One region of the Sporosarcina sp. FA15 genome, then DNA from elsewhere that is predicted to be linked to it. Evidence: riboswitches for the same ligand, from Rfam matches in the RefSeq annotation. Region 1 holds a riboswitch; each other region holds the start of a gene.

Region 1 (10,400 bases):
CTCAGTCACTTCAAGTTATCCGTCATCTAGGCCTTGATATAGATAAGGTGAATTTCAACGGCGGAGCAATCTCCCTCGGGCATCCACTCGGAGCAACAGGATCTATCTTAACAATTCGTATGATGAGTGAATTAAAACGTCAAGGTAAACAGTTCGGAGTCGTTACAATGTGTATCGGCGGCGGAATGGGCGCAGCCGGCGTGTTTGAGCTTTTGTAAACACTATATATTCGGCACCACTTATTTAGAATTAACTAGGTGATATACCTCACCAGTATAACGAACAATTCTAGCGAAGGAGCGACAAGTGTGAGCCGAAGCAATCAGACCGACAATGCTCTTCTGGCGGGCTTATTGCGTGAGGCCATCACCAAGCGACAAAGCGGTGTAGGAAGAACATTCTATTTATTAAGTGCTGACTATCTAGTAAACAAACCAGTGAATTTTATATTAATAGTGGACATATAAACCCTTAAGATTAAAAGGAGGAAACAACATTGACTGAATTAAAAACAAACGAACTGATTAAAGGTGGAGCTTTTCTAACGGAAGACATTGAAGCAAACCGTGTATTTACGCCTGAAGATTTTACTGATGAACAGAAAATGATTGCGAAAACAGCAGAAGACTACGTGAAAAATGAAGTTCAACCTGTTGTCGAAAATCTTGAAAACCATGAATTCGAGCACTCTGTAAGACTACTGAAAACTGCGGGGGATCTTGGACTTCTAGGAGCGGATGTACCAGAAGAATATGGTGGTCTTGGACTCGACAAAATTGCGTCTGCACTTATCTCTGAAAAGATGTCCGTAGCAGGCGGATTCTCGATTACTCATGGCGCACACGTTGGTATCGGAACCCTACCAATCGTACTTTTCGGAAATGAAGAACAAAAGAAAAAGTACTTGCCAAACTCTGTATCAGGTGACAAAATCTCTGCATATGCACTAACTGAGCCAGGCTCTGGTTCTGATGCATTGGGTGCGAAAACAAATGCGAAATTGAATGCTGCTGGAACACACTACATCTTAAATGGTGAAAAACAGTGGATTACGAACGCAGGATTTGCAGATATTTTTGTTGTTTACGCGAAAATCGATGGCGATAAGTTCTCTGCTTTTATTGTTGAAAAAGAATTCCCAGGTGTATCTGTCGGAGCCGAAGAGAAAAAGATGGGTATCAAATCTTCATCTACTCGTACGCTAATCTTACAAGACGCAGTAGTACCAGTTGAAAATTTGCTAGGTGAAATCGGTCGCGGGCATATTATTGCATTTAATATCTTGAATATCGGTCGCTACAAATTAGGAGTCGGCACAATGGGCGGATCTAAACGTGCGCTTGAGCTTGCAATTACTTATACAAATCAACGTCAACAGTTCAAAACACCAATTTCTTCATTCAACTTGACGAAACAAAAACTATCAACAATGGCATCTAAACTGTACGCGGCTGAAAGCTTGATTTACCGTACAGTTGGTTACTTTGAAGAGCGTCAAAGCCAGTTGAGTCTTGAAGAGCAAAAAGATGGTAAAGCAATTGCGGCAGCAATCGCAGAATACGCAATCGAATGTTCTATCAATAAAGTCGTGGGATCTGAGGTATTGGATTACATCGTTGACGAAGCAGTTCAGCTTCACGGCGGATACGGCTTCATGCAAGAATATGAAGTAGAGCGCATTTATCGTGATTCACGCATCAATCGTATTTTTGAAGGGACGAATGAAATCAACCGTCTGCTAGTACCAGGTACATTCCTGAAAAAAGCAATGAAGGGCGAATTGCCATTGCTTCAACAGGCGCAAGCACTTCAAGAAGAACTTCTTATGATGATGCCTGAAGAAATCGGTGACGAAGCACTTGCACAAGAAAAAGCACTTGTGAAAAATGCTAAGAAAATCGGTTTGCTTGCTGCTGGTCTTGCTGCACAACGTTTTGGCACGAAGCTTGAAGCAGAGCAAGAGGTACTTGTAAATATTGCAGATATCGCTAATAATGTTTTTGCGATGGAGTCTGCACTTCTACGTACAGAAAAAGCAATTGCACGCAGCGGAGAAGAAAAAGCGCAACAGAAAATCCTTTACACACAAATCTTCTGCCAAGAAGCATTTGAAGAGATTGAAAGAGATGCAAAAGAAACACTTCTTGCGGCTGTCGATGGTGATAATCAACGCATGATGATTTCAGCGCTGCGTAAATTGACTCGCTCGAATCCGTATAATATCATCGCTAAAAAACGCGAAGCTTCAGTTAAGCTAATCGAAGCGGAGAAGTATATCGTATAACACGTCTGTAGATTAAAATTACCTTGATCACACACTGGGCGTTACGTGTAGTTGTTTTTGTATCGCTTTGAATTGAACAATTTCAATACCATTATCGAGATGTATTGATAAGTAGGGATGCGACTCTGTCGCATCCCTACTTATTCTTTCGGTAATCGCATGGTTTTTGTTCATTTGCCGCTCTCGAAAGACATTGATACAAGAAGTGCCGAAGCTTTTTTGGACGAAAGAATGGCTAGCTTCTCACCTAAAGATAAGCGGTCAAAGATATAATTTTGACCGCTCAATCCTTCTCTATAGTATCTCCATATTTATTTTAAGGAAGTGTCAATTTCCTATAAGACATCACATAATCTTTGCAAAAGTAAGCAAAGAACGAAATGTACAACGTACGAGAGTGCCCGAAATTGCATCTTCGGGCACTTACAATCTCTATAGAAAGTCATCTTTTCTATTCTTTCAAAGCACCTGCCCCACGGTAATAATATCGTAATTAATTCGCCGAAAGCGGGCCGAAAATAGTAAAGGGTTATAGCGGTTTTCAAGCCCTGCTCGCTATCGTATTATGCAAGTCAATAATTAATCGAGAGACTTGATTGTTTAATGAAGTAAAATTACCGATCTCACTTTGACGTCCAGGTACCAATAGGCGCCAAGGTGTTTTTTCTGTTATAATGGCGAAAATGGAGGCGTTGCGGTATGGGATTAGTTTATTACGGTTATCCAAAGTGCGGGACATGCAGGAAAGCAAAAAAATGGCTTGAGACGAACAACTTGGACTTTCAGGAAGTGAACATAGCGGAAGCTCCTCCTTCAGTAGAAGAACTTGGCAAAATGATTGCGGCATCGGATTTGGAGTTGAAAAAGTTTTTCAACGTTAGTGGGACGAAATATAGAGAGCTAAACTTGAAAGACAAATTGCTCACAATGACAGATGAAGAGAAAATTAGCTTGCTGTCATCTGACGGTATGTTGATTAAGAGACCAATTGTCTTCGGTGATGGTAAGGTGACTGTCGGATTCAAGGAAGAAGAGTTCGACAAAGTATGGACTAACTGATTTCCTATCTTGTCTTTATTCGAGAAATATGACAGAATTGAAGAGAATGAAACTATTTATTTGGAGGGATACGGAATGAGCACACCAAAAGATCTGCGTTATTCTGAAGAGCATGAATGGGTAAAAGACGAAGGTGGTAACTACCGCATCGGTATTACTCACTTTGCACAATCTGAACTAGGCGATATCGTATTCGTTGAACTTCCATCTGTCGGAGATGACATCAAAGCGGACGAGCCTTTCGGAAGCGTTGAATCTGTTAAGACAGTATCAGAACTTTATGCACCAATCAGCGGAAAAGTAATTGAAGTGAATGAAGGACTTGAAGACAGCCCTGAATTTGTCAATGAATCACCGTATGAAAATGCATGGATGATCGTTGTTGAACCTTCAAATGTTTCTGAACTGGATGAACTTATGTCAGCTGAAGCGTATGAAAAAATGACTGTCGGAGAATAACTAAGACAAGGCGCCGGTACTTTTTCGGCGTTTTTTGCATCTTTATATAAAAAAGAGCGAAGGAGGGGCTTCTTGTGTCGGATGAAAGAGTAATTATCGTCGAGGGCGGTTCGGATAAGAAACGTTTGGCACGAATACTTGTTGAGCCTGTCGAAATTATTTGTACGAACGGCACAGTAAGTCCTTATCGGCTTGAAGAATTGCTTGCACCTTACGAAGAACATGAACTATTTGTCTTCGTTGATGCGGATGAAGATGGAGAAAAGACCCGTGTTTTATTCAAAAGAGAGTTCCCGGCAGCAATCCATTTGTACACAGAAAAGGTTTATCGGGAAGTGGAGACGACCCCATACAAAGTGTTGGCTACAATACTACAAGGTGCGGATTTTAAAATCAGACCGGAATTTCTAATTTAAAGGATGTAGAATTAATGGAAACTTGGACACGCGAACAATGGGAGATGGCTTTGAAAGAGTCTTCAGTGGCAGCGTTTTATTTATATACACCAATGTGTGGAACTTGTGCAGTCGCATCTAAAATGATGGAAGTTATTACCGTCATGAGACCGGGAATACCAATCGGGAAAGCAGATTTGAATTACGTACAAAATATTGCAATTGACTATGAAATCGAAAGCGTTCCTTGCCTTCTTATACAAAAGGATGGCGTTTTAACCCATAAAATTTATGCATTTCAATCAGTACCGTATCTACTTGAAGAAATAGATTGACAATAGATATGGAACTTTGATATACTTCGTCTTAACATTCAATTGAATAGGTCACTCTTATTAAGAGAGGTGGAGGGATAGTGCCCTGCGAAGCCCGGCAACCGTCACGTAAGTGAAATGGTGCCAAGTCACACAAAGCATACGCTTTGAAAGATGAGAGATTGGACAACGTTTATTTTCGATAACGTCAAGCCTTTCTGCCCGTCTGCAGGAAGGCTTTTTTGTATTGAAAAGCGGAAGGCGCCGCTCAGCCCCGACAGGCACAAGTCAGATTGCGAAGGGGGCGTACCTAAGCCACCACAGCGAACTGCCTTGTGACCCGAGGGGGTGGCGCCTGAAGCTAGACCAAATTAGTAACAAAACAATTTTTCTGAGGTGAAAAAAATGATTTATTTAACGGATATAAATAAACGATACGGTGAAGGGCCAGGCAGTATTTCAGCAGTCGAAAATGTATCGCTTGAAATTACTGACGGTGAGATTTTTGGAGTCATCGGCTATAGTGGGGCAGGAAAAAGTACGTTGATTCGACTACTGAACGGTCTTGAAATGCCAACGTCAGGTAGCGTTAAAATAGGAAGTCTAGAAATATCAGCAATTAAAGGGAAAGAGCTAAGGGAAGCACGACAAAAAGTGAGTATGATTTTCCAACACTTTAACTTACTGTGGTCTAGAACAGTGAAGGAGAATATCGCTTTCCCTCTTGAAATCGCGGGTGTACGAAAAGCCGAGCGTGATAAGAAAGTGGCGGAACTGATTGAATTAGTTGGTTTGGCTGGTCGCGAAAATGCATATCCATCCGAATTGTCTGGAGGTCAGAAACAGCGCGTAGGGATTGCTCGTGCGCTTGCAAACGACCCTGAAGTCCTTCTTTGTGACGAAGCGACTTCAGCCCTTGATCCAGAAACAACGGATTCAATACTAGACCTTCTAACAGGAATTAATGAACGACTTGGACTGACAATTGTGCTTATCACACATGAAATGCACGTTATCCGGAAAATTTGCCACAGAGTTGCAGTTATGGAGGCAGGGAAAGTTGTTGAGTTGGGAGATGTCCTGGATGTGTTCCAATCACCGAAGGAACCGATCACAAAGCGGTTTGTCTCTCAAGTGACGGAACCCGTGGAGGCGAAGCAGGCAATGGCGCATATTAAGGAAGAATTTCCTGCCGGCACGCTTATCAAGCTTGTATTTGTAGGGGAGCGGACAGAACAACCTGTCCTCGCAAGTCTTATTCGGAAATTCACTGTCGATGTGAATATCGTGCAGGGAAACATATCCCATACACATGGCGGGGCATACGGCACACTGATACTTCAGTTGCTTGGAGATTCCTCAATCATTGAGGAAGCAATTCAATACCTCAATGAAAATGATGTTCAGACGGAGGTGATCGGTAATGATTGAAAACCTTTTTCCGAATGTCGACTGGACTAAAATGTGGGAAGCAACAGTGGAAACACTCTATATGACTGCGGTTTCTACATTGTTCACTTTAGTTATTGGGTTAGGACTTGGAATTTTACTCTTCCTATCTAGTCCCGGTCAACTTTGGTCGAATAAGTTGGTCAATATTATATCAGGAGCATTCGTCAATATTTTTAGATCCATTCCGTTTATCATATTAATCATTTTACTTATTCCGTTTACGAAATTTCTTCTTGGTACAATCCGCGGACCGGATGCAGCGATGCCGGCACTTATTATTGGAGCGGCTCCGTTTTATGCAAGAATGGTGTTGATTGCATTACAGGAAATTGATAAAGGTGTAATTGAAGCTTCGAAGTCAATGGGAGCGAAAACGAGAACGATTATTTTTAAAGTTCTTATACCGGAATCGATGCCTGCACTTATTTCAGGAATTACTGTAACAGCGATTGCACTCGTCGGGTACACTGCTATGGCTGGGATTATCGGAGCAGGTGGACTTGGGACTCTTGCATACTTAGATGGATTCCAGCGTAGCCGGGAAGACGTTACACTTGCTGCAACAATCCTTATTTTAATTATCGTTTTCATCATTCAATTCATCGGGGATTTTGCGGTGAGGAAATTCGACAAGAGATAATAGTTAGTACAGTAATATCAGGCCTAGCCTGTAAATTATATAAAACATAGAAAAAGGGGAGAAAAAATCATGAAAAAGCTTTTAGGGGGAATAGTATTAGCAGTACTTGTATTGGCATTGGTAGCTTGCGGAGCGAAAAATGACAGCGATGATAAAAGTACAAGTGGGGAAGACAAAGCTGACAAAGAAACTGTTGAAGAAACGGAAATTGTCATTGGTGCATCTAACACACCGCACGCAATCATTTTAGAAAAGGCAGCACCGATATTGAAAGAAAAAGGAATTGAACTTGTCATTGAAACATACCAAGACTATATTTTGCCAAATAAAGATCTAGAATCAGGCGAATTGGATGCGAACTTCTTCCAGCACATTCCTTATTTAGATCAACAAGTAATTGACCACGGTTATAAGTTTGCGAATGCAGGAGCTATCCATATCGAACCGATGGCTGTTTACTCGACGAAATATAAATCAATTGATGAACTTCCAGACGGTGCAGTTATTATTTTTAGTAACTCAGTAGCTGAACATGGCCGTGTCCTATCTTTGTTAGAGTCGGCTGGGTTAATCAAATTGGCTGACGGAGTAGATAAAGTAACAGCTGAAGTGAAAGACATTGTTGACAACCCTAAAAATCTGGAATTTGATGCGAATTACGAACCATCACTTTTACCACAATTGTATAAAAATGATGAAGGCGATGCAGTAGTTATCAACGCAAACTATGCAATCGATGCAGGTTTGAATCCACTTGACGATTCTATCGCGATTGAAGAGACAGAGTCGCCATATGCAAACATCATCACAGTAAGAGAAGGCGATGAAAATACTGAAGCAATTAAGATTTTGGTTGACGTGTTGAAATCGAAAGAAATCCAAGACTTCATTCTCGAAGAGTGGGGCGGCGACGTCATTCCTGTGAAGTGATTTGATGATGAAAGTGGACAACTATCTTTACCCATCACCTAGATTGTCATCTTAGAAAAAAGGGAGATTATGAAATGAAGAAATTTCTAACAGGTGTTTTATTAGCAGTACTGATACTCGCGCTTGCAGCTTGCGGAACAAAAAACACTAGCGGCAGCAATAATGTAGGCGAAAAAGAAACAACTAAGATTGTTGTCGGAGCTTCCAATACACCGCATTCGATCATTCTAGAACAAGCAAAACCATTGTTGAAGGAAAAAGGTTATGACCTTCAAATCGAAACATATCAAGACTATGTGTTGCCGAATAAAGATCTTGAATCCAGCGAACTCGATGCAAACTACTTTCAGCATATTCCTTATCTCGAATTACAAATTGAAGATGCGGGATATGACTTTGTAAATGCAGGCGGCATTCATATTGAGCCAATCGGCGTTTATTCGAAAAAGTATAAATCACTTGATGAACTTCCAGATGGTGCGACGATTTTAATGAGTAGCTCTATTTCTGATCACGGACGAGTGCTTGCGATGCTTGAATCAAAAGGGCTTATCAAACTTGACGAAAGTATAGATAAAACAGCTGCTGAACTGAAAGATATCGTTGAAAACCCTAAAAACATCAAATTTGACGCAAACTATGAGCCGGGATTAATGCCGCAGCTTTACTCAAATGATGAAGGCGATGCATTGCTGATCAACTCGAACTTTGCAATCGATGCGGGTTTAAATCCGATTAAAGATTCTATTGCTATCGAAGACGCGGATTCACCTTATGTAAATATCATCGCTGTAAGAAAAGGTGATGAAGATAAAGATTCGATCAAAGCTTTGATTGAAGTATTGAAGTCAAAAGAAATTCAAGACTTTATTTTAAAAGAATGGGATGGCACAGTCGTTCCGGTAAAATAAGTATGAAGAAAACTCCGCCGAAGATTTTGAACTCGGTGGAGTTTTCTTTTTTCCAATAGATGTTAATCACAAATAGATGTTCCAATAGCAAAAATATTATGGTATTGTTGTCTCTTAAATACATATATTTATCATAGGGGGATATGGTTTTGAAGTTCAAAATTGGTCTAATATGGCGTATCGTTATTGCCATTGGATTAGCAATTGTACTCGGTGTACTTCTACCGAAGATACCGACAATCGGAGCAGCCTTTACGGACTGGTTTGTCAGTCTTGCCGCAACATTTAATATGATTTTTGGAGGTTTCCTGAACTTTATAGTGCCTCTAATCATTATTGCGTTCATCACGCCCGGAATCGCTAAGCTTGGCAAGGGATCTGGTAAGCTCCTTGGATTGGCAACAGCATTTGCATATATATCTACAATTGTAGCTGGTATTATTGCATATTTTTCGGCAACAGCATTATTGCCAGGATTTATCGGAAGTCTTGGAGACGGCAAGGTAGAAAAAGCAGGTCGAGCTGCCGCGGAATCCTTTTTTGAACTTGAAATGACACCGATTATGGGTGTTATGTCAGCGCTCCTTCTCGCATTCGTACTAGGTATAGGTATGGCATCCATTGGTAGTAAGGCAATGCTCTCTGTATTCGAGGAATTGAATGTTCTAATAGAAAAGGTGATTGCATTCGTTATCATTCCGCTGTTACCATTCCATATTTTCGGGATTTTTCTAAATATGACATATACCGGTGAAGTTGCGAAGGTTCTTTCCGTGTTTGCGCTGGTATTCGTTATGATTATCGTTCTTCATTTCATCATGCTAACGATTCAATATACGATTGCTGGTTCTCTTTCAAAACGCAATCCGTTTTTCTTGATGAAAACGATGGCACCTGCCTATTTCACTGCACTAGGGACACAATCGTCTGCAGCGACTATCCCGGTTACGTTAAGTCAAGCACGTAAAACAGGTGCGTCGGACAAGGTGACTGATTTCACGATTCCACTTTTCGCGACAATTCACCTATCGGGAAGTACAATCACACTTGTATCATGTTCAATCGGTGTCATGCTTATGAATGGAATGCCAGTTGAATTCAGTGATTATCTTCCATTCATCTTCATGCTAGGTGTTGCAATGATTGCAGCTCCTGGAGTCCCAGGAGGTGCAGTAGTAGCGGCAACTGGACTACTCGTTTCGATGCTAGGTTTTGATCAGACGATGGTTGCACTTATGATTGCACTTTATATGGCACAAGACAGCTTCGGAACAGCAACGAACGTCACAGGTGATGGCGCACTCGCTATTATCGTTGACAGATTCACGGATAGTGACGATACTAAAACAAATTTAGAGCCAGATCAATACTAATAATTCGAGTTTGAACCGGTACATTACGTGCCGGTTTTTTGAATTGTGTGGTTTCTCATTAAAACTGGATAATTGAAAATGAGCGAAGTCTAGAAGAATGTATGCATACAAGTCTTGAATTAAGGGCATTCCTTTCAAATGAAACGATTCTCAATGATTTGCAAGGCAATGCTTATTACGTTAAGATTAGAATGATACTAAATTGAGAATGGATATCCGTTCATCTTTAATATATTGGAGGTATTGGAATGGCTACTTTAGAAATTAAAGACCTTCACGTTGAAATTGAAGGCAAGGAAATATTGAAAGGCGTCGATTTGACGATTAATACAAATGAGATCCATGCAATCATGGGTCCAAATGGTACAGGTAAATCTACACTCGCGCAAGCGATTATGGGGCATCCCAAATATGTTGTGACATCTGGCACAATCAAACTTGATGGTGAAGATGTACTTGAAATGGCAGTGGACGAGCGCGCTAGAGCGGGTATCTTCCTTGGCATGCAATATCCAAGCGAAATTACAGGCGTAACAAACGCTGACTTCCTTCGTTCTGCAATCAATGCTAAACGTGAAGAAGG
Region 2 (10,400 bases), 400 kb from region 1:
CGGCATGTGTGATCGTGTCGCTGTTATGAAAGACGGGGAAATTGTGGAGACCGGAACGACGGAAGAAATTTTTGATAACCCAAAACATTCCTATACAAAGAAACTGCTCAATGCCCTTCCTCGCCTTGACGAGAAAAAGAAGCCTAAACGCACTCCTTTACGTACCATTGGTATAGAAAAAGGGAAACCCCTGCTAGAAGTGAAATCACTAAAGCAGCATTTCGACGTTGGGAAAGGCAATATAGTGAAAGCCGTGGACGATATCAGTTTTCATATCAAACCCGGAGAGACGCTCGGTCTTGTTGGCGAGTCGGGATCAGGTAAGTCAACGACCGGCCGCGCCATTTTGCGCCTTCACGAACCGACAGACGGAGATGTCTTGTATCAAGGGATGGCCATTAACCGGCTTTCGAAAAATGAAATGAAAACGATGCGGCGCCATATGCAGATGATCTTTCAGGATCCGTACTCTTCACTTAATCCACGCTTTAAAGTGCTTGATATTATCGGTCAAGCATTAGACATTCATCGGTTGAGTAAAAATAAAGAGGAACGAAAAAAGAGGGTAGAAGAGTTGCTTGTTATGGTCGGACTCGAACCTTCCCATGCAATGCGCTATCCACATGAATTTTCCGGTGGACAGCGCCAAAGAATTGGTATTGCACGTGCACTTGCCGTAGAACCTGACTTCATAGTATGCGACGAACCGTTATCCGCACTCGATGTTTCTATCCAGTCGCAAATTGTGGAATTACTGGAAGATCTTCAGCATCGGCTTGGACTCACCTATCTGTTCATTGCGCACGACTTGTCTATGGTTAAGCACATTAGTGACCGGGTCGCAGTTATGTATGCGGGGAAAATTGTTGAGCTTGCCGAAAGCGAAGAGTTGTACTCTAACCCACAGCATCCCTATACAAAATCGTTACTCTCAGCGATTCCAATTCCTGACCCTAAAATAGAATCGAAGAAAAAACGAACGTTAATGGAAGATCAAATTGAGGAGGATAAATATCAACTATTGCAATCTGAGCTAATCGAGGTTTCAAAAGGACATTGGGTAGCCATCCCTATCAATTAAAATATGTTTCAAACTTCATTTATTGCAACAACTATAATATAATAAAACATGAGCTGAGGAGATATAACCTTTTCCGGTGTATAACTCCTTTTTCACAGCTAGTGCTGCATATTCGTTCGTAAGCTATTTTTTAAAAGAGATTTTCTAATTTATAATCTCTACAAATCATGGCAATACTAACAATGAAAGGTCTCATTTCTCGTTTTCACTTGTAATTATTTATGAAGGAGCTAAAGTCATATGAATGGGTTATTAGACATTTTCGAGAAAAAGGGACCACGGCGTATTCTTATTTTCGCTTTGATTATTTTAATTCTTTACAGCGTCAAAAGTATGATGAATATTATATTGCTTACCTTCATTTTCGCTTTTTTGTTGGATCGACTTATTGAGTTTACGCTCAAACGTGTACATTTTAACCGCAAGCTGCTAGTCATTCTCCTGTATACAGTGATTGTTGGCTTACTGACAGTTGGTGTTGTTAAGTATTTGCCTATAATCACAATGGAAATCAGTCAAATTATTGTAAGAATTACAAACTTCTATTCCACACCTCATGATAGTGTACTGCTCACCTACTTAGAATCCGTCATCTCTAGTAATCAAATTGCAGCCTATTTGGAAAATGGTTTTTCATTTTTGTTAAAATATTTCTCTGATATTAGTAAAACAAGTATTCAAGTCATACTTGCCCTCGTATTAAGCTTATTTTTCCTGCTAGAAAAACCACGGTTAATAGAGTTTACAAACAAATTTAAAGATAGTAAGATTGCTCCCTTTTACTTCGAAATTGAGTTCTTTGGTAAAAAGTTCACGCGTACATTCGGAAAAGTGATTGAAGCCCAATTTATCATTGCAATTGTTAATACAATATTGTCCGTGATCGTATTACTCATACTCGGATTCCCACAAATAATCGGTTTGGGAATTATGATTTTCTTTTTAGGACTCATTCCCGTTGCCGGGGTCATCATTTCACTTGTCCCTCTGACGATAATTGCTTTTACAATCGGAGGATTCCTGAAAGTTGTTTATGTTCTCATTGCAGTTATGATTATTCATGGCATTGAAGCATATATCTTAAATCCAAAACTGATGTCCTCCAAAACAGATTTACCCGTTTTTTACACGTTTATCGTACTGATTTTCTCACAAAACTTCTTTGGCGTCTGGGGACTCATTATCGGTATTCCCGTGTTTGTCTTCCTACTTGATATACTTGATGTCACGAATAAAGAACCTGCGAATCACATACCTGTTCCAAAAAGCAAAAAGACAAGGTGAGATTAACTTCTCCCTTGTCTTTTTTTATGTCGAAACACTATCTTTCCAGTTCTAGAAGTTGCTCTTTCATCTCTAAACCGGCCCTGAAACCACCTAACTTACCACTTTTCGCAATGACACGATGACAAGGAACAATAATTAAGACCGGATTGGCACCAATAGCGGTTCCAACAGCTCGTACCGAATTCGGCTTTTCAATCCGTTCTGCAATTTCCGAATATGAAACAGTCCGTCCGTACGGAATTTCTTGCAAGGCCTTCCAGACAATTTGTTGAAAAGGAGTACCGTGAAGATCGACTGGCAATGCAAAATCCCTGCGTCGCTCTTTCAAATAACCCATTAACTCAACTGCGTGTGGCTGTAAGATATCCGCTTCTTCTATCAGAACATGACTTGGAAGCCGTTTGTTCACCCACGCTTCCAGTTCTCCGAATGGTGCATTCGGGGTACCTATATAGCAAAGCCCCTCTGTCGTCGCAGCTATATACATTTTCCATTGTGAGTGATTAAGCAATGTCCAATACACGTTATTTTTACTGTTCTTCTCCACTAACCTCTACCTCCCTCACTAGTTTTCGATATTGTTTTGGTGTTTGTCCAGTTTTCATTTTGAATAGCGTGATGAAATAGGACGGATTCCGAAGCCCCACGCTTACCCCAATTTCAGCAATGGATTTATCGGTTGTAGTAAGTTCAGACATCGCTTTCGTTATTCTGATCTTTTGGATATATTCAACAGGCGTCAGCCCCGTGATTCTTTTAAATGTTCGCTGAAGGTGATAAGGACTTCCATGGCACATGTCTGCAAGTATTTCTAACGTCAATGGCTCCTGAAAATGCTCGTTTATATATTCTCCAATTTGGATAGTCCATTCTTCATCAGGTAAACGCAGCCCACCCGGCTTACAGCGTTTGCAAGGTCGGAATCCATCTGCTAGCGCTTCCGCCGCATCATTGAAAATACGGACATTCTCTTTTTTTGGATCTCTTGATTTGCAAGATGGTCGGCAAAAGATACCCGTCGATTTCACGGCATAAATGAAGATTTCATCAAACCTTACGTCGTTATGTCTAATTGCTTGCCACTGTTCGTCAGTCAACTGCCTGACTTGTTGATGATCGCTCACGGAATCACCTCTTTCTCTTACCTTAAGTATACCTCCTCTATTTCCAAAAACAATTACGCCTCGGCGTAATTGCGTCCAGATTTTGAATCGAGCTTGCTCGATTGACTCCTTTCAAAATCTGCGACATCCGCCGGAGGCTTTATCTTTGTTCAGCGGGCATTTGGAAACCGCTGAACAGGTAAACAAAACAGCATTCACCTCCCACCTATGGAGGTGAGAGTCTTCTGCTGAATAAAGATAAATGCTTTTCAGGACGTAACAGCAAGATAGCGAAACTTTTCCACCTGGGATTATGGTACAACTAAACATATAGATAAGATGCAGAGGAGATTTTTTAAAATGCTAGTTAATCAACAAGATTATTTGATAATAGCCGTTCCGAAAGAGTTCAATTTCAAAGAAAATATCAGCTATATGTCCAGGTCAAACAATGAGTGTATGTTTGAAATCCGTGATGGTAAAGTGATCAAGGCAATTCCAGTTGGGAATGAGATTCTATTAGTCGAAGTCAGCGAAAATACAGAGGGTAACCTTCTGGTTCGGTTTATAGAAAAATATACACCGTCTAGCGATAGCGTCCGGGATATGGTCGTCCATTATGTACGTGATTGGTTCGATCTCGATACTGATTTGAAACCTTATTATGAGATGGCGAAAAGGGATCCATTGCTTCAACAAGCAGTAAGTGAGTTTTATGGATTGCGAAACATCGGAATCCCTGACCTGTTTGAAGCGTTATGTTGGGGAATTCTTGGACAGCAAATCAATCTGACATACGCATATACGTTGAAAAGGCGCTTTGTGGAGACGTTCGGAAATTCGATTGAATGGGAAGGACAGTCATATTGGATATTCCCTGAACCAGAGTACATTGCGAAGCTTACAGTCGAGGATTTATCGTCATTAAAAATGACCGTAAAAAAATGTGAGTACCTGATTGGGGTTGCACAGCTTATCGCAGATGGAAGCCTATCCAAAGCTCAGGTATTGGGAACTGGGAACTTTAAGGAAGCGGAAAACATGCTTATCAAAATCCGCGGAATTGGGCCCTGGACTGCAAACTATGTCTTAATGCGCTGTTTGCGTTTCCCAAACGCGTTTCCAATTGCTGACGTCGGACTTCATAACGCCATCAAACATTTGACAGGAGCAGAAGAAAAGCCAACGAAAGAAGAAATTTTAAAGCTTGCTGCACCATGGGAGAACTGGGAGTCCTATGCGACGTTTTACTTGTGGCGTTTTCTTTACTAAGATCAAGTAATTTCATGATTGGTTATTCAATCACCTCCCCTTGGAGATAAAATAGAAGGGCAAACTCAAATTGTTTGCCTCCACTTTTTTATTAAATCATCTCGCTTTATTTACCAAGGGGGTTTATCTTCATTCGATAATCCAATCATATATATAGAAAAGAATATCGCTAAAACAGCGGTTACAATCAAGGTTGTAATGACGATTGGTGAATGAATTTCAAATAGTACTTGCTAGAATAAGCGTCATTTATTAGTCAATAAAAATCAATTTTTCTCTTCAAGGAAATAAAAATGTAAAAGTACAAAAGAATAACAAGCATAATGATAACCGTCAGAATTATTTGAGACAACTGACCTTTCCACGTCAAAAACAATCCAATTTGCGATGTTAACAAGATTATGAAGAATACCAGATAAAATTTCATCATCCGCTGAAACGTTTCTTTTACTGACTCACCATCGGAATAAATCTTTTTTACCCCTGATTCATTTGCTTCTGTACGAAAATAATGAAATTGCTTTAGAGCGCTGTCTACATATTGCCAACCGGCATCTTTACATAGTTGCATATACTCTTCATTCGCATCCCGGAAATCAATTTGATAGACATATGATTCATTAGGATTTTCATCGAAGGTATAGGTAAATAATCCATACTTTTTAAAATGAAATCCTTGGCGTGACATATCCGTCAGCCACTGCTCTTCTTTATCAACACTCGAAGCAAGAAAAATCTTGAACCTTTTAACAGTCATCTTCTTCGCCCTCCATTTCTTTTATGATGCTCCTGGCGTTTTTCACAAGTGATTCAAGCCTCTTAAACTCAAGCTGAAGCACTTCTTTACCTAAGGGTGTCAGCTGATTATACTTGCGGCGTTCTGCATCATCTATGTCTACTTTTTGAATGATTTTCTGCTTTTCTAATTTTCCTAGTGCTCCATATAATGTGCCGGGACCCATTGTAACTTCCCCCCGACTTATTTTTTCTACGTCCTGCATAATGGCATATCCATGACGTACTTCCCTTAAGGACAGTAAAATATAATATGTTGCCTGCGACAATGGTAAAAAACTTTCTGGCTGTTTTATCATTCTTTCACCTTCTCACTATATCGCTTATCGTTATATCGATTAACGATATAGTAACAAACATTTTTTGGAATTGCAATAGATTTTCCTTGCATGACAAAACTACCTAGATTAGAATTATTATAAATAAGAAGCTGGTAGGAGAGAATGTAATGTCCAATTTTTATAAACCCGCCCTACATTTTCATGACGTCAATTATTCCATTGGTGACGTACATATTTTAAAAAATATCACGGGCTCCTTTCCGGAAGGGAAAATCACAACGCTCGTCGGCCCTTCTGGAGCAGGAAAAACAACATTGCTTAAATTATGTAACGGGCTGATCTCATCTACTTCAGGAGATATTTTCATTCACGATAAACTCATTTCCACATATGAACCCGTTGAACTACGCCGCCATGTCGGGATCGCACTTCAAAGCGCACCAATGATTAAAGGCACCGTCTATCATAACTTAGCTCTCCCTACGGAACTTCAAGGTAAAAAATTGCCTGAACAGGATGCCATTAAAATTCTAGAAGACGTCGGATTAGATGTGCAATTTTTACATCGTAAAACCAATGAATTATCCGGTGGTCAGCGTCAAAAAGTATCCATTGCTCGCACACTAATCAACCGTTCTGAAATCCTATTACTGGATGAAATCACATCCGCCTTGGACCGAACATCTTTACATGAAATCGAAGAATTAATCGTCAAAATTAACCGGGTGTATGGCACAACCATCATCTGGATAACACATAATTTAGAACAAGCCTTATCAATTGGAGATTACACTTGGGTTCTAATGAATGGTCAAGTCATTGAAACTGGCGAAAGTGACTTATTAAAATCACCAACAAATGAATTTGTGAAGCAGTTTGTGCAAGGAGGCGTAGAATGAGTTATCTTACGTTATCCATTACACTTATATTTGTAATCATACCCTTACTACTATCAAAGACTCTACGTTTAGATTTGGAAAAAGACACAATCATTGCGACAATTCGGTCCATTATCCAATTGCTTATGGTCGGCTATATTCTTAAATTTGTCTTCGATTCTGAAAACATATTGTACATTTTGTTAATGGTTACATTAATGATTGCAGCGGCAACACAAAACACCCGTAAGAAAGGAAAAGCAATCAAAGGAATCACTTGGAAAATCGCGGTCACATTACTTTTTGTAGAAGTACTAACCCAGAGTATTCTACTAGGCTTTCAAATCGTACCGCCAACCGCACAATACATCATTTCAATTAGCGGCATGGTGATTGGCAACTCAATGGTGCTATCAATCCTATTCCTTAACCGCTTCACAGCTGAGATTGAAACGCATCGTGATGAAACCGAACTCATCCTTTCTCTCGGTGGAACGCCAAAACAGGCCATTCATAGACAACTCATCAACGCAATCAAGGCAAGCATGATCCCGACAATCGAAAGTCAGAAGACAATGGGCTTGGTTCAACTTCCAGGTATGATGAGTGGTCAAATCATCGCAGGTGCGGACCCCATCCAAGCGGTTCAGTTCCAATTGCTCATCATATTCCTATTATTGACGACCGCTGCAGTGACAAGTGTATTGCTTGGCTTTTTATCATATCCAAGTCTATTCAATCAACGGATGCAGCTGCTGAAAGACAGATTTTAATAATTCGCTCTTGTTTTATTTTCCATGTCATGATAAAGTTATTGAAATTGTTCTTTTCACATAATTCCATAATTTGATTCTTATCAAGAGAGACCGAGGGATTGGCCCTATGACGTCTCAGCAACCAGCCTGTTCAGGTACGGTGCTAATTCCTTTAGGTGTTCATTTCCCTAGAAGATAAGAAGATAGTCTACGATATTTCGGGGACCCTCTTCTTATAGAGGGTCCCCTTTTGTAATCTAAAAGAAAAGGGTGACTACAATGACAAAACAAAGTTTGAATACAATCCTAGTCCAATTAGGCAACAACAGTGATCCGAAGACGGGCGCTGTCAACCCTCCGATTTATTTATCAACTGCGTACAAACATAAGGGGCTCGGTCAATCGACTGGCTACGACTACACACGGACAAAAAATCCAACCCGCTCCATATTGGAAGATGGAATTGCAAACTTAGAGAGCGGTGATGCAGGGTATGCATGCAGTTCTGGTATGGCGGCGATTCAGCTTATCTTGACACTGTTCCGTCCTGGAGATGAATTGATTGTCCCAGAAGATATTTACGGTGGCACATATCGCTTGCTCGAACAATATTCCGACGTTTATTCAATCGGTACAACGTATACGAGTTTCGCCGATGTGAACGAGACCGAAAAGTTGATAACTTCGAAGACAAAAGCGCTCTTCATAGAAACACCGACCAATCCACTCATGCAAGAATTTGATATTCGGCAGTATGCAGAACTGGCTCAAAAGCATGATTTACTGTTGATTGTCGACAATACATTTTTAACGCCTTATTTCCAGAGACCGATTGAATTCGGGGCTGACATTGTCATGCACAGCGCAACGAAATATATCGGTGGACATAACGATGTCCTCGCGGGACTTGTCGTTGCAAAAGGTGAAAAACTTTGCGAACAACTTGCCGCCAACCATAATGCTATCGGCGCAGTCCTCTCCCCTTCCGATTCTTGGCTAATCATCAGAGGGCTGAAAACACTGCATTTAAGAATGAAACAGCATGATGAAAACGCGAAAATAATCGTCAATTATTTGAAAGATGAACCACTTGTTACGGACGTTCTCTATCCAGGAAAAGGTGGAATGCTATCATTTCGACTGAACGATAGTGAATCGGTCGGGCCATTCCTTGAAAATCTGCAGCTCATTACATTTGCGGAAAGTCTAGGCGGAGTGGAAAGTTTCATTACTTATCCAGCAACGCAAACCCATGCCGATATTCCTCGTGAAGAACGAATACGACGTGGCGTCTGCGACCGACTTTTACGTTTCTCTGTCGGAGTCGAGGAGGCTGACGATTTGATCGCAGATTTGAAGCAAGTGTTTGCAACTTTGAATAGCGGGGTGCTACAACGATGAGTTTGAATAAAGAACGGTTGGAAACGACTATTATCCATGCTTCGACACGCGGGGATTACGAACAAAAAACAGGTGCTGTCAACGTTCCTATCTACTTATCTTCAACGTTCCATCAGGAAAGCTTCGATGCATTTGGACCGTATGATTATAGCCGTTCGGGCAATCCAACGAGGGATGCGTTGGAAAAAACGATTGCCTCACTAGAAGGCGGTTCGCGCGGATTGGCCTTCGCTTCCGGAATGGCTGCCATCTCGGCTACATTTATGCTCCTTTCTTCGGGTGACCATATCGTGGTTACCGAAGATGTCTACGGCGGCACATACCGATTCGTAACCGAGGTATTACCGAAATTCGGTATCGACCATACATTTGTAGATCTAGTGAATGTAGATGAAACCGCACGTGCAATCCGTCCAAATACAAAAGTAATCTATATTGAAACACCATCCAACCCGCGTTTGGGCATTACAGATATTGAAGCGATTGTTGAACTTGCAAAATTGAATGACTGTCTGACGTTTCTCGACAACACATTCATGTCGCCACTTTACCAGCGTCCACTAGATCTTGGAGTTGATATCGTTGTTCATAGTGCTACCAAGTTTTTATCGGGGCATAGCGATATCATTGCTGGGCTAGCGGTTACAAAGGGGGAAGAACTTGGCAATCGATTGGCCTTCATTCAAAATTCTTTCGGCTCTATTCTAGGCGCACAAGATTCTTACGCGCTAATCCAAGGAATTAAAACGCTAGGTGCCCGTTTAACACAGTCATCCGAATCGGCGAGTAAAATAGCCTCGTACTTGAACGACCACCCGTTAGTAGAAGAGGTGTTTTATCCAGGGTTAGCAAGTCATCCAGGACACGCAATCCACTCGAAACAATCGACAAGTCCAGGCGCTGTCTTATCTTTCCGTTTGCCAAACAGAGATGCAGCAAAGGCCTTTGTTGAAAACGTTCGGATACCCGTTTTCGCAGTAAGTCTAGGCGGAGTTGAATCAATTCTCTCCTATCCTGCAACGATGTCCCATGCCGCCATGCCTAAAGAACAACGGGAGAAACGTGGTATTACCGATGGTCTGCTACGTTTTTCTGTTGGACTCGAGCATGTCGATGACTTGATTGCCGATTTTGATCAAGCCTTGATTAAAACAAGTGAAAAAGTTGCCATACCTAATTAAGTACCATTAAAGAAAACATTATTATATTGGAAAGAAGGAATTTAAATTGACAAAACCTATAGCCGAACAAACTTTGACGAAAGCACCATTTAAAGCAGATCACGTCGGGAGCTTTTTAAGACCAGAACGCCTAAAGCAGGCGCGTTTGCAAAGAGAAACCGGTGATATCACTGCCGAGGAATTACGCACAATCGAAGACGAAGAAATTACAAAGCTCGTCGAAAAGCAAAAAGAAGCTGGACTTAATTCTGTGACGGACGGAGAATTCCGCCGTAAATGGTGGCATTTTGACTTCCTTTCTGGCTTTGACGGCGTTGAGTTTTTCGAAACAGATAAAGGACTCCAATTCAATGGTGTTGTAACGAA
Region 3 (10,400 bases), 310 kb from region 1:
TTGCCATGCCTAGTGGCGGTACCATCCCCGCTGCCATAACCGTCGCAATGAATCCGAAGTTCTGTGCATCGAGCATCGCAATACCGAATGTGTATGCGGCTTTATTAATCGGCCCACCCATGTCAATTGCCATCATCGCACCTAATAATATACCGACTAGTACCTGGTTTGTTCCACCAAGCCCTTCTAAAAATACTGACATACCCGTATATAATTTAGTCAAAGGAGGATTGATCATCATCATAATGAGTCCAGTAATCGCAATACCGAACACTGGATAGAACAACACCGGTTTTAATCCTTCAAGTGCATCGGGTAATGCCGCAAATGCTTTTTTAACAAGAACTGTTACATACCCTGCTAGGAAACCGGCAATGATTCCGCCTAGAAATCCAGAGCCCCCGCTGACACCGTCAACACCTGTAACCGTAATCGCGATTAATCCACCGACCATACCTGGAGCAAATCCGGGGCGGTCCGCGATACTCGACGCGATGAATCCTGCTAATACAGGAACCATCAAGAAGAATGCATTTCCACCGCCTATTGTATTTAGCATTGCTGCGAATGCATTGTAATCTGCACTATTCGGATCACTTGAATTTATACCCCAGAAGAACGATAATGCAATTAAAATTCCGCCACCAACAACAAACGGTAGCATATTGGACACACCATTCATTAAATGTTTATAAAAACCGTTTTTGGTTTCGGAAGTGTCACTATCCTCTTTAGACTTATCATGTTTGTAGATTGGTGCGTCTTTAATGATTGCACGATTCAACAATTCTTCCGTTTCATAGATTGCCTTGCCGACTTTCGTCTGTATGACCGGCTTACCGCTAAACCGAGCCATTTCAACTTTGGTATCTGCGGCAACAATAATGGCATCCGCTTCCGCAATATCCGCGTCTGTCAAACGGTTTTTCACGCCAGACGAACCGTTCGTTTCCACTTTCAATGAAATGCCCATTTCTTTCGCTTTGTCAGTTAGTTTTTGTGCCGCCATGTAGGTATGCGCTATTCCCGTTGGACACGCAGTAACAGCAAGTATTTTCGATGTAGGTGAAAGTGATGATTTTGATTCATCTATCTCTTCAGGTCCTTCCAACTCGATTTCCTTGTCATTGACCGCTTGTAGAATTTCATTTTTTGACGTAGCATTTAGAATTTTTTCTCTAAAGTTTGAATCCATCAAAAATGTAGCTAGTCTTGATAGCGCTTCCAAATGGTCGTTATTTGCTCCTTCGCTCGCAGCAATCATGAAAAACAGATGAGCCGGCTGGCCGTCCAGCGATGCGTAGTCGATACCTGGTAAAGAACGTCCAAATGCGATTCCCGGCACCTTAACAGCTGCTGATTTCGCATGTGGAATCGCAATTCCATCGCCGATTCCCGTCGTCCCTTGCTCTTCTCGGGCCAAAATATCTTGTGTAAATGCCCCTGTATTATTCAAATTTCCTGCACGATCGAACTGATTTATCAGTTCTGTCAATACATCCTGTTTAGATGTAGCTTTCACATCCAAAATAATTGTAGCTTCAGTTAATAATTGTGTGATTTTCATCATTTCACATCCCCCTTATCTAATGAACTAATCAATACTTGGTCCAGCAATGCTAGTACATCTTTTTTCTCACAAAGATCCACTCTAAAAGCTGTTGCACTTCCGCTTGCAACACCCGATCGGAATGCCTTAACTGAATCCCCCTCTTTCGTGAAGGATGCAAGAAACCCGGATACAAGTGAATCACCAGCCCCCACCGTATTCACAACTTTCCCTTTTGGCGCTTCCGCAAAAACAGCAACCTCTTTCGTAACGAGCAGTGCCCCTTCCCCCCCCATGGAAACGATGACATGTTCGACGCCTTTTTCAATAAGTTTCTTAGCGTAATGGTGTGCTTGCTGTTTGTTTTCTATTACCGTATCGAACAATTCACCAAGCTCCTGTTCGTTTGGTTTAATAAGAAATGGCTTCATGTCAATCAATCCTTTTAATGCAGGACCCGATGTATCAAGAACGAAATGTACGCCATTGTCATTGCAGATAGTTGCGATATCCTCGAAAAAAGTTTTCGCTATTGATTCAGGAAGACGGCCTGCAAGAACGAACCAATCACCTTTTTCCATGTTCTGCACTTTCGCCATCAATTGCTGTTGCTGTTCTAGTGTTATATCAGGACCAGGACCATTTAACTCTGTTTCTTTATCGGCTTTGATTTTCACATTGATGCGCGTAATTTCTTCAGTTTGGATAAAGTCCGTATGAACCCCTTCTGACTGTAGAGATTGTTGAATATAGTCACCTGTGAACCCACCTACAAAACCTAAAGCGATGTTGCTAACTTCTAATCGGCTTAACACACGTGACACGTTTATTCCCTTTCCCCCGGGATAGTAATATACATCTTTAGAACGGTTCAGTTTACCGCTCCTGAATTCGGGTAAATAGGTAGTATAATCAAGCGAGGGTGTGATTGTGCACGTATAAATCATGATTTCCCCACCTTTACTGTTGTTTTTTGCTCCAATAAGTTGATAGCTTGTTTTTCGAAATCACTTACTATCAATACGGCTTTATCGAGTGGCATAATAGTAGCAAAACTTACTTTGTTATATTTTGAATGATCCGTCACGACATATGTTTTTCTCGAGAGTGTAGAAGCAAGCCTTTTAACAGCGGCTTCTTCTGGATCTGGCGTTGTATAGCCGATTTCCAAATGGAATCCGTTGACGCCAAGAAAGCATTTGTCAAACTGATAGTCGCCAAGCGTCTGGATTGTTTGAGGTCCCACAAGGGCACGCGTGCGGGATTTTATATAGCCACCCGTCAAATAAGTCGTTATTTCGTATTCCATCAATGAATCAACATGTGTCAATCCATTCGTCACAACGGTCACTTTTTTATTCTTTAAATAAGGAATCATCTGCAAAGTGGTAGTCCCTGCATCAAGAAAAATACAATCCCCATCTTGGACAAAAGAAGCGGCATAAGTAGCAAGCTGAATCTTCTCTTGAAGGTTTTTGGATGCTTTATCCGAAATACTAAGTTCTTTTGTGATTCGCTCGCTTATTGTAGCGCCTCCATGGATACGATCCAATTTATTTAAGTCTTCGAGATCGTTCAAATCCCTGCGAATTGTTGACTCTGACGCGGATGTCGCATCGACTAACTCTTGAATTTTAACTGTCTTTTTCTCAGTCAATAAATTTAAAATCAATTCATATCGTTCATTTGTCAACATATGAACACCACCTCTAATTAGCTGTAAACTCATATTACTTGAAATCCCTTTCATAATCAATCATAATCTCCCATAGTCAGTCACCAACTTTTATAATACAGTCATTGATACTAACAATTAGGAGGAATACACATTGATAGAAAAACAATACACCATTTTAGGTACTGCTGGTTTACATGCCCGTCCAACATCCGCTCTCGTTAGTGCGGTCAGTTCTTTCAAATCGGATATTACACTGGAATACGTCGGTAAAAAAGTAAATCTGAAATCCATTTTAGGTGTTATGTCACTTGGAGTAGCTTCAGGCACTACCATTACAATTGCGGCGGATGGTGAAGATGAAGCGGATGCAATTGCAAAAGTCGATGCAATTATGGAATCCGAAGGCCTTGGAAAGTAATAACAATCTCGAGTTGTGATAGTAGCAAAAGGGTTTCTAATCTGTTTCATGGACTAAATCGCAAACGCATGCCCAGCCCAGACAAGTAGGAGGGATGTAGTTCAATCCCTCCCGGTGGACCTATAGGTTAGAAGCGACAGAGGAGGCAGCTTAGGATCACGATTTCCTTTTCAATAGTTGCATGACCCATGTCGTACAGTTCCAGGGGCTAGGCGCTGGAGTCTAGACGTAAAATCACTAAGTTACAACTTATCCACAGTACGAGATTTCATAATTTCCTAAACATCAAAAAAAGAACAGCCACGAATGGTATCAGTTACCATTCGTGGCTGTTCACATATAGTTTCATTAATCTAGTTTCACTCTGAGGACTGCACCTGTATTCGCATCAATTTTAACTTCATACTTATGACCTTCTGCCGTTCTTACGTCAATTTCATATACCAGCATTCCATCGTCGTAATCTAATTCCGCTTTTACGACCTGGCCTGGAACCCGCTCTAATGCAATGGCCATCGCCTGATTTATTGTAATCCTCCGGTATTGTGGGTTCTGATAATGTTCATGCCAATGTTGGTTTTGATTTTGTCGATTCTGATTCGTCACCCAATCTCCTCCAATTCGATTATCCCGTTGTCCTTAACATTCTATTCAAGGATGGCTAATATGTGCTGAATCCCTAAGCCCATAACTGAAAAGACAATTAAGCAGTTCCTAGGTATATGATTTGCACTTGAGGCTTGCTTAATTGTAATGATGTTTTCCATCATTAAATAGCCATACCTTTCAATCAACGTTCTCCTCTTTTTCTTCCTGCTTTTGGCTCAACATAAAACGTGCCGAAACTGGATCCGATCTGGTCAATAATTTGGATAGATACGAAGACGTCATGCTGTAACTACCTTCTATTTTCCCTGATAAAAAGTTGGTTCGCTCGTATAGGACTGAGCGTAGATAATCCAGTTGCCTTATCACTTTCCCTAGCAATCCTTCTTGGTTGTCCAGCCTGCTGATCACGTCTTTTTGTATATCTTCTTGTTTCAATATTTGCTCTGACAACAGCTTTTGATAATCTAATTGTTCATTCATTTTGACTACAATTTCCTCATTTGCAGAAGTCAGCATTTCTATACTATTGACAATTTCTTCATTTGACTGGCTGACCTCATTCACTTTCCCGATGAATTCTCGATTCATTATTCGCTCATGTATCAACGTACGTTGTAACATTTCGTTTTTAGTTTCTACTTTTTTTAACGACTTCATAACATCTTTTCCAAACTTTTCATGTCGGAAATCACTTTCCTTGATTTCATTCAAACGATTATGGATTGATTTCAATTGATTGGATTGTGTGTTTTTCTGTTGCTTTAGTAAGGTTTCCATGATATTGAACTGTTCACCAACCGAATGAGACGCTTCCCTATGTTCCTTCATCCATTCCGCTATCGGATCTATTTTATAGTGTTCTTGGTTCCTCCCTAAAACGTCTGCATTATTTTTAAAAACATCCGGGTGCCCATTTTTGTTAATAAACAACCCCATCTCACTTACCCCCTCGTCGTATTAGCTTATGCAATTCACGACAAAAGGGTCATTGAGTCACGTCTGATGATTAACCACTTTCTTTAAAAAAGCACCTATACGCCAGGAATCTAGAGTTTTTTGCAAAATAGTAAGCAGTCATTTTCTGGTTTGGTTAATTGCAGACCTGTTGATTAACCAAAACTAACCAGTGAATAACATAATTACCTTCCGGGCGCTACTTGTATAGTTTCATTTTTGGATTGCTTCGGATTGAATGACTTCTATTCAATTAGCGGGATGTCTGGATGCAAAAGTACTTGTAGTGCTTATGCTTTTTTTGATGAAAGAAAAGCTGACATCTAAGTCGGAGAAAAGCCGCCAAAGATGCAATTTTGGCGGCTGATGCTTTCTATACGGTTTTTTCTTTTTTTAGTAAAGAAGTGGCACTAGCTATAAGGTATCACATGATTAGATGTATAATCCTTGCTAAAAGTAAGAAAGGAACGCATTGTACATCGTCCAAGAGTGCCCGAAATTGCATCTTCGGGCACTTACACCCTTCATAGAATGTCATCTATTCTATTCTTACAAAACAACTGCATTTTCCACTTGAATAATGTAGGAACGCGACAGGCAACTATTCGCAATAGTATTACTAAAAAGAGTGTGGCTAGAGGTGACGGAGTCACTTCTAGCCACACTCGGACCCCTCAGTAAATCTGTCATGAATAGTTAGTCGAAAGCGGGCCAAAAATAATGCAGTGAAAATGAAGGTCATCAAGCCCTACTCACCAGTATTTTATGCAAATAAATGGTTAATCTACAGACGTGGTTTAATTGATACATTTGTCATTAACTAGTTATTCCCATTCATAAGGTGTTTCTTGATACACATAATAATTTAGCCAGTTGGAGAAGAGTAGATGCGTATGGGAACGCCATGTATTCAACGGCTCTTTGCTTGGATCATCATTCGGAAAATAATTTTCCGGGATATCAATACCGACTCCTTTTTGCAAATCACGTGCATATTCCTCCGCCAACGTATCCGCATCGTATTCCAAATGACCTGTGATCATAATATGTTTATTATCTTTAGAAATGACGATGAATGCCCCTGCTTCCTCTGATTTGGCAAGCAAGTGTAGACGGGGATCATTTTTTATTTCCTCTGTTGAAACGGATGTATAACGTGAATGTGGCGCTTTAAATTCGTCATTAAAGCCACGTGCAAGATTAATCGTTGGGTCCGATAGTCGATGCGTAAAAACGCCTGAGCATTTTTTCGGCAATTCAAATTTCCGGATTCCATAATGATGATAGAGTGCTGCTTGGGCACCCCAACAAATATGTAAAACAGAGGTTACATTTTCTTTTGACCATTCCATAATCTCCGTTATTTCTTTCCAGTAATTAACGTCTTCAAATTCTAAATGCTCAATCGGGGCACCCGTAATAATCAGTCCATCGAAACGACGATGTTTCACATGTTCAAATGTTGTATAAAATGCGTTTAAATGCGTTTTACTAACGTTTTTAGAATCATGAGTTGCTGTGTTCAAAAATGTAACATTTACTTGTAGCGGTGTATTCCCTAATAGACGTAGCAGCTGCAACTCTGTTCTTTCTTTTTCAGGCATTAAGTTTAAAATGGCGATGTTCATAGGCCGTATATCTTGGGACGTTGCGCGTTCTTCATCCATCACAAATATTTTTTCCTTCTTCAATAGTTCTCCTGCTGGTAATTGTTTCGGTACATTGATCGGCATGTGTCGTCTCTCCCTTTTCACTTTGGTTTGAATCAAATGATTCAATATAAAAAACCCTCTTTTCTATAAGACAAGAAAAGAGGGTTTAATTTGGGCACTCTGTTCTTATCTCTCAAGAAAAAATCTTGTTGGAGGTAGCACCTTCCTGACTAAGTCAGAGGTTGCTGAAGCTTCACAGGGCCATATCCCTCAGCTTCTCTTGATAAGAATATTCAATTATTTACTATTATACTATTAAAACTACTATTGTAAACCGTCTTTTTTGACGATAATAATCAAAAGAAACATTTTTATTTTAATTTCCACATTAATTCAGCATGAAAACTGCTGAATAATATTTCTTTAGAAAGCCATATTAACGTGGCACTGAAAAAATGAAAGGAGTTGTTACTATGGGAAGAGATGACAATAAAACTGGCGGAAATAATGCACGGTCTTTACCACAAACGCCGAAAAACCAAAAAATAAAACCGGGCGACATGAATGAAGAAATAGCCCGCGAGTTTGCTGAACTCCGTTCCCTGAAACCAAAACGCGAACGAATGAACTCAAATGAAAAGAAGAGAAAATGATTACCTTTGTCATGAACAGTAACTAAAACACTCCCCGCACTGGTATTATCTTGGTGCGGGGCACTTTTTCAGCCTACATCAGATACTTGCTTCAATTCTTTGGTCATCCGCTCGACCAAGTCAGATCTTCCGTGAAATTGGGCCGGTGTATTTTGGAAAATTTTTATTTTCCATCCATCCTTTTCTTTTACTGCAATCAGTGTTTGATGAGCATTCAAATTTGGGTCAAGTTCTGTTCCGCCCGGAGGTATCATCCCGACGATTGCACGCAACATCGCAACTTCAGCACTCAGAAAGTACACATCTTTAACGACATTGATAAATGGAGGTGTTGGATGATCTGCAAATATCGGTTCTAAATGTGCAAAAATAGTATTTCGCCCAATTTCTTGACTTCCGTCAAATCCAATCAATTCGCCTTGCTCTGTAAATTGATCAGCCATGCTCTTAGCATCGCGATTATTCCATGCAAGAATTAAGTTATAATAAAGGGTTTTGATTTCAATTAATTCAGATGCTTCCATATCTAATTCCTCCCGTCATTTTTCCTTCATCCGAGATAATCGCTCGGGATGCTACCTTCCTTTTCTACTTTCACATTCCATGCGATAATTGTCGTACTGTCTCGTACATTTTGTCTTTCGATTTCCATCAATAACTGCGAAATCCCTTTATCAAGTTCTTTTTCATTCAGCACGGCAACGAGATCTGACGGATCCAAAAAAGGTTCCCCCGGGCATTCCACTAAACCATCAGTCGTCAAAAAAATAAGATTGTTCCCTTTTCTCATTTCCCTTGTCCCTGACGTGTAGCATGGTACTGCTTGCTCAAACGTATTCACTTGACCAATCCATTCAAAGAATTGCCTTTGGTTAAGTTGAAACTGATTTAGGGCAATTAATTCCGAATGGAACAGATATACTAAACAATCTCCAACCGAAAACCACCAAACGTAATTAGCTTTCCTGACAACGATAAGACAAGCCGTTTCTCCCATGGCACATCTGCATTCATTCAAAAATTGTTCAGATTGAAAAATTTCAAGTAACTTCATTTCCAAACGTTTAAATCGTGGAGGACCTTTCATATCTAAAATCTCTACCAATTTTTCTTTATGCTGCCCGAGTGTTTGTACAACAAGTTCCGCACTTTCAGCACTTTTATGTGCATCCAAAATAGCCGCTAATTCCCAATCCTCATTTTGCCAAATAACGCAGCCATCTTCATTCTTGGTTTGTCCCGCTGAAGAATTACCTCCAAATCTACCAACCGCTACACGATTAATCCATCGTACATCTCGTTCATCGACAAAGTCCTTTTCACTTCCAACCCAAGTAAGATTATTCATGAGCGCTCAATCAATCTATACGGTCTCACTTCATAACTTTCATAAACAATCGTATCGCTATTTCGAGCATCATCCACACTAGATGCAAATTGCGGGCGTTTTATCCAGTCTCCTACTTGCTCTTTATCAAAGTCAACAAATTGTACGTCAATCGTTTCAGGAGGTTGTGCAGCTGGTACACCTGACATCGCTCTTCCACGAAAAACCATACAGATGACGCCTAACGTGATATCTTGATAAACTCCTGTCATATCACCAATTTCTGCGTGGATACCTGTTTCTTCTAGTACTTCCCGTTTAACCGCCTCTTTCAAGGTTTCACCAAGCTCAAGTCGCCCACCCGGCATTTCATATGTATCATTTCGGTGATTGTTCCGTACAAGTAATACATGTCCTTCCTCATTGACAATGTAGCCATTTACAACAATAATTTGTCTAGATTGTCCATAATTCCCCGTCGAAGTGAAAAAGTCTTCATTTGATGAAATAATTAATGGAGCTAATGATTTCCGATAATTTTGCGCTTCAGCATGCATTTCCGATGCCCGAATGCTAGCGTCCACTGTCTCATAATGAGCCCTATTATCGTATGCCCACATTGCCATTATCTCCGTCTGTTCTTCATTGACCCACCGTCCAACCAGCTGCGCTCCATGCGTCAGCTGATTCGGAAGCAAAAAGGTATGGAAAAAGTGGGTAAACGTTTCGTACATCGCTGGTTCAACCGTGTACGTTTTTCTGCGATACAACATTCAATTATTCCCCCCGTACAAATTAATTTTCAGCGAGCCCTTTTCAATAACCAAACTAGGCCAAGTGTAAAAACAGCAACTAGTGTTAAAGTAAATTTGAGGTCAATGATTGGTTTAAACTTCACCTTCTCCGCATCTATCTCGTAAACACCCAAAGGTCTGACGGAGATATGTCCCCCGCCCCCTTCTCCTTGGGCACCTAAAGAGTTTCCTGTTTCACTAGAATAGCCGCCTCCCCCGCCAACAATATAATTAATCTTTGCTACCGGAAGGACTTTTCTGTTTTCAAAATTAATCGGTTCACCATAAATCAACGATACGTCTTGTTGCCGTGAAAACTTGTCAAATATCCGCGCAATAGGTGATAGGTAATTAGAAGATTTTTTAATTCCCATGTTTTCCCCACTCCCTTAATTTTTAGTTGTGATTAGGTTAGCTGTCGTTTTTTCAACGTAAAATAGTATCCATCTATTTTACGTTGATATTTCAATACCGAAATTGCACTTTAACCGTAGCGTTAATCGAAATCTGCCCCTGTTCAATCGGTGTGGAGCTAGTCATTTCTCTCGCAGCAAATGTTCGATATGCGATGGGTTCTGCTCTTAATTCTTCAACAATTTTAATTGGATGTGGATCAAGTTGCAGTTGCATTGTCTCAGCAATTATTTGCGCCTTGGCTAATGCATTTTTAAGTGCAAGGCTCAATGCTTTTTGATAGTCCAATTGTTCATTTTCAACCTTGAACTGGATATTTGATATCCTGTTCGCTCCGTTTTGGACAGCCACG

The links. A riboswitch is a leader RNA that binds a small molecule or an ion and turns the genes downstream of it on or off. The one in region 1 is predicted to bind S-adenosylmethionine.
Region 2: it holds a riboswitch for S-adenosylmethionine, as region 1 does, so the genes downstream of both, ACP8HG_RS19780 (methionine biosynthesis PLP-dependent protein) here and ACP8HG_RS21810 (methionine ABC transporter ATP-binding protein) in region 1, are expected to answer to the same signal.
Region 3: it holds a riboswitch for S-adenosylmethionine, as region 1 does, so the genes downstream of both, metA (homoserine O-acetyltransferase MetA) here and ACP8HG_RS21810 (methionine ABC transporter ATP-binding protein) in region 1, are expected to answer to the same signal.

The regions. Positions count from the first base shown of each region.
Region 1 covers NZ_CP188818.1:4,551,266-4,561,665, forward strand. The annotation lists gene ACP8HG_RS21780 (acetyl-CoA C-acetyltransferase) at 1-218, shown strand, start outside; gene ACP8HG_RS21785 (acyl-CoA dehydrogenase family protein) at 497-2,284, shown strand; gene ACP8HG_RS21790 (arsenate reductase family protein) at 2,984-3,343, shown strand; gene gcvH (glycine cleavage system protein GcvH) at 3,419-3,802, shown strand; gene ACP8HG_RS21800 (toprim domain-containing protein) at 3,877-4,218, shown strand; gene ACP8HG_RS21805 (thioredoxin family protein) at 4,233-4,532, shown strand; SAM riboswitch class I at 4,587-4,692, shown strand; gene ACP8HG_RS21810 (methionine ABC transporter ATP-binding protein) at 4,917-5,942, shown strand; gene ACP8HG_RS21815 (methionine ABC transporter permease) at 5,935-6,603, shown strand; gene ACP8HG_RS21820 (MetQ/NlpA family ABC transporter substrate-binding protein) at 6,673-7,533, shown strand; gene ACP8HG_RS21825 (MetQ/NlpA family ABC transporter substrate-binding protein) at 7,608-8,444, shown strand; gene ACP8HG_RS21830 (dicarboxylate/amino acid:cation symporter) at 8,594-9,817, shown strand; gene sufC (Fe-S cluster assembly ATPase SufC) at 10,066-10,400, shown strand, end outside.
Region 2 covers NZ_CP188818.1:4,155,699-4,166,098, reverse strand. The annotation lists gene ACP8HG_RS19825 (ABC transporter ATP-binding protein) at 1-1,081, shown strand, start outside; gene ACP8HG_RS19820 (AI-2E family transporter) at 1,322-2,365, shown strand; gene ACP8HG_RS19815 (methylated-DNA--[protein]-cysteine S-methyltransferase) at 2,403-2,915, opposite strand; gene ACP8HG_RS19810 (bifunctional transcriptional activator/DNA repair enzyme AdaA) at 2,899-3,492, opposite strand; gene ACP8HG_RS19805 (DNA-3-methyladenine glycosylase family protein) at 3,832-4,743, shown strand; gene ACP8HG_RS19800 (DUF2812 domain-containing protein) at 5,000-5,500, opposite strand; gene ACP8HG_RS19795 (PadR family transcriptional regulator) at 5,490-5,837, opposite strand; gene ACP8HG_RS19790 (ABC transporter ATP-binding protein) at 5,987-6,718, shown strand; gene ACP8HG_RS19785 (ABC transporter permease) at 6,715-7,470, shown strand; SAM riboswitch class I at 7,548-7,654, shown strand; gene ACP8HG_RS19780 (methionine biosynthesis PLP-dependent protein) at 7,732-8,853, shown strand; gene metC (cystathionine beta-lyase) at 8,850-10,034, shown strand; gene ACP8HG_RS19770 (5-methyltetrahydropteroyltriglutamate--homocysteine S-methyltransferase) at 10,081-10,400, shown strand, end outside.
Region 3 covers NZ_CP188818.1:237,945-248,344, reverse strand. The annotation lists gene ACP8HG_RS01285 (PTS fructose transporter subunit IIABC) at 1-1,567, opposite strand, end outside; gene pfkB (1-phosphofructokinase) at 1,567-2,496, opposite strand; gene ACP8HG_RS01275 (DeoR/GlpR family DNA-binding transcription regulator) at 2,493-3,245, opposite strand; gene ACP8HG_RS01270 (phosphocarrier protein HPr) at 3,379-3,645, shown strand; gene ACP8HG_RS01265 (PepSY domain-containing protein) at 3,994-4,251, opposite strand; gene ACP8HG_RS01260 (hypothetical protein) at 4,432-5,190, opposite strand; gene metA (homoserine O-acetyltransferase MetA) at 6,033-6,941, opposite strand; SAM riboswitch class I at 7,044-7,150, opposite strand; gene ACP8HG_RS01250 (hypothetical protein) at 7,334-7,513, shown strand; gene ACP8HG_RS01245 (SgcJ/EcaC family oxidoreductase) at 7,582-8,037, opposite strand; gene ACP8HG_RS01240 (protein phosphatase 2C domain-containing protein) at 8,064-8,861, opposite strand; gene ACP8HG_RS01235 (NUDIX hydrolase) at 8,858-9,613, opposite strand; gene ACP8HG_RS01230 (hypothetical protein) at 9,643-10,008, opposite strand; gene ACP8HG_RS01225 (SIMPL domain-containing protein) at 10,100-10,400, opposite strand, start outside.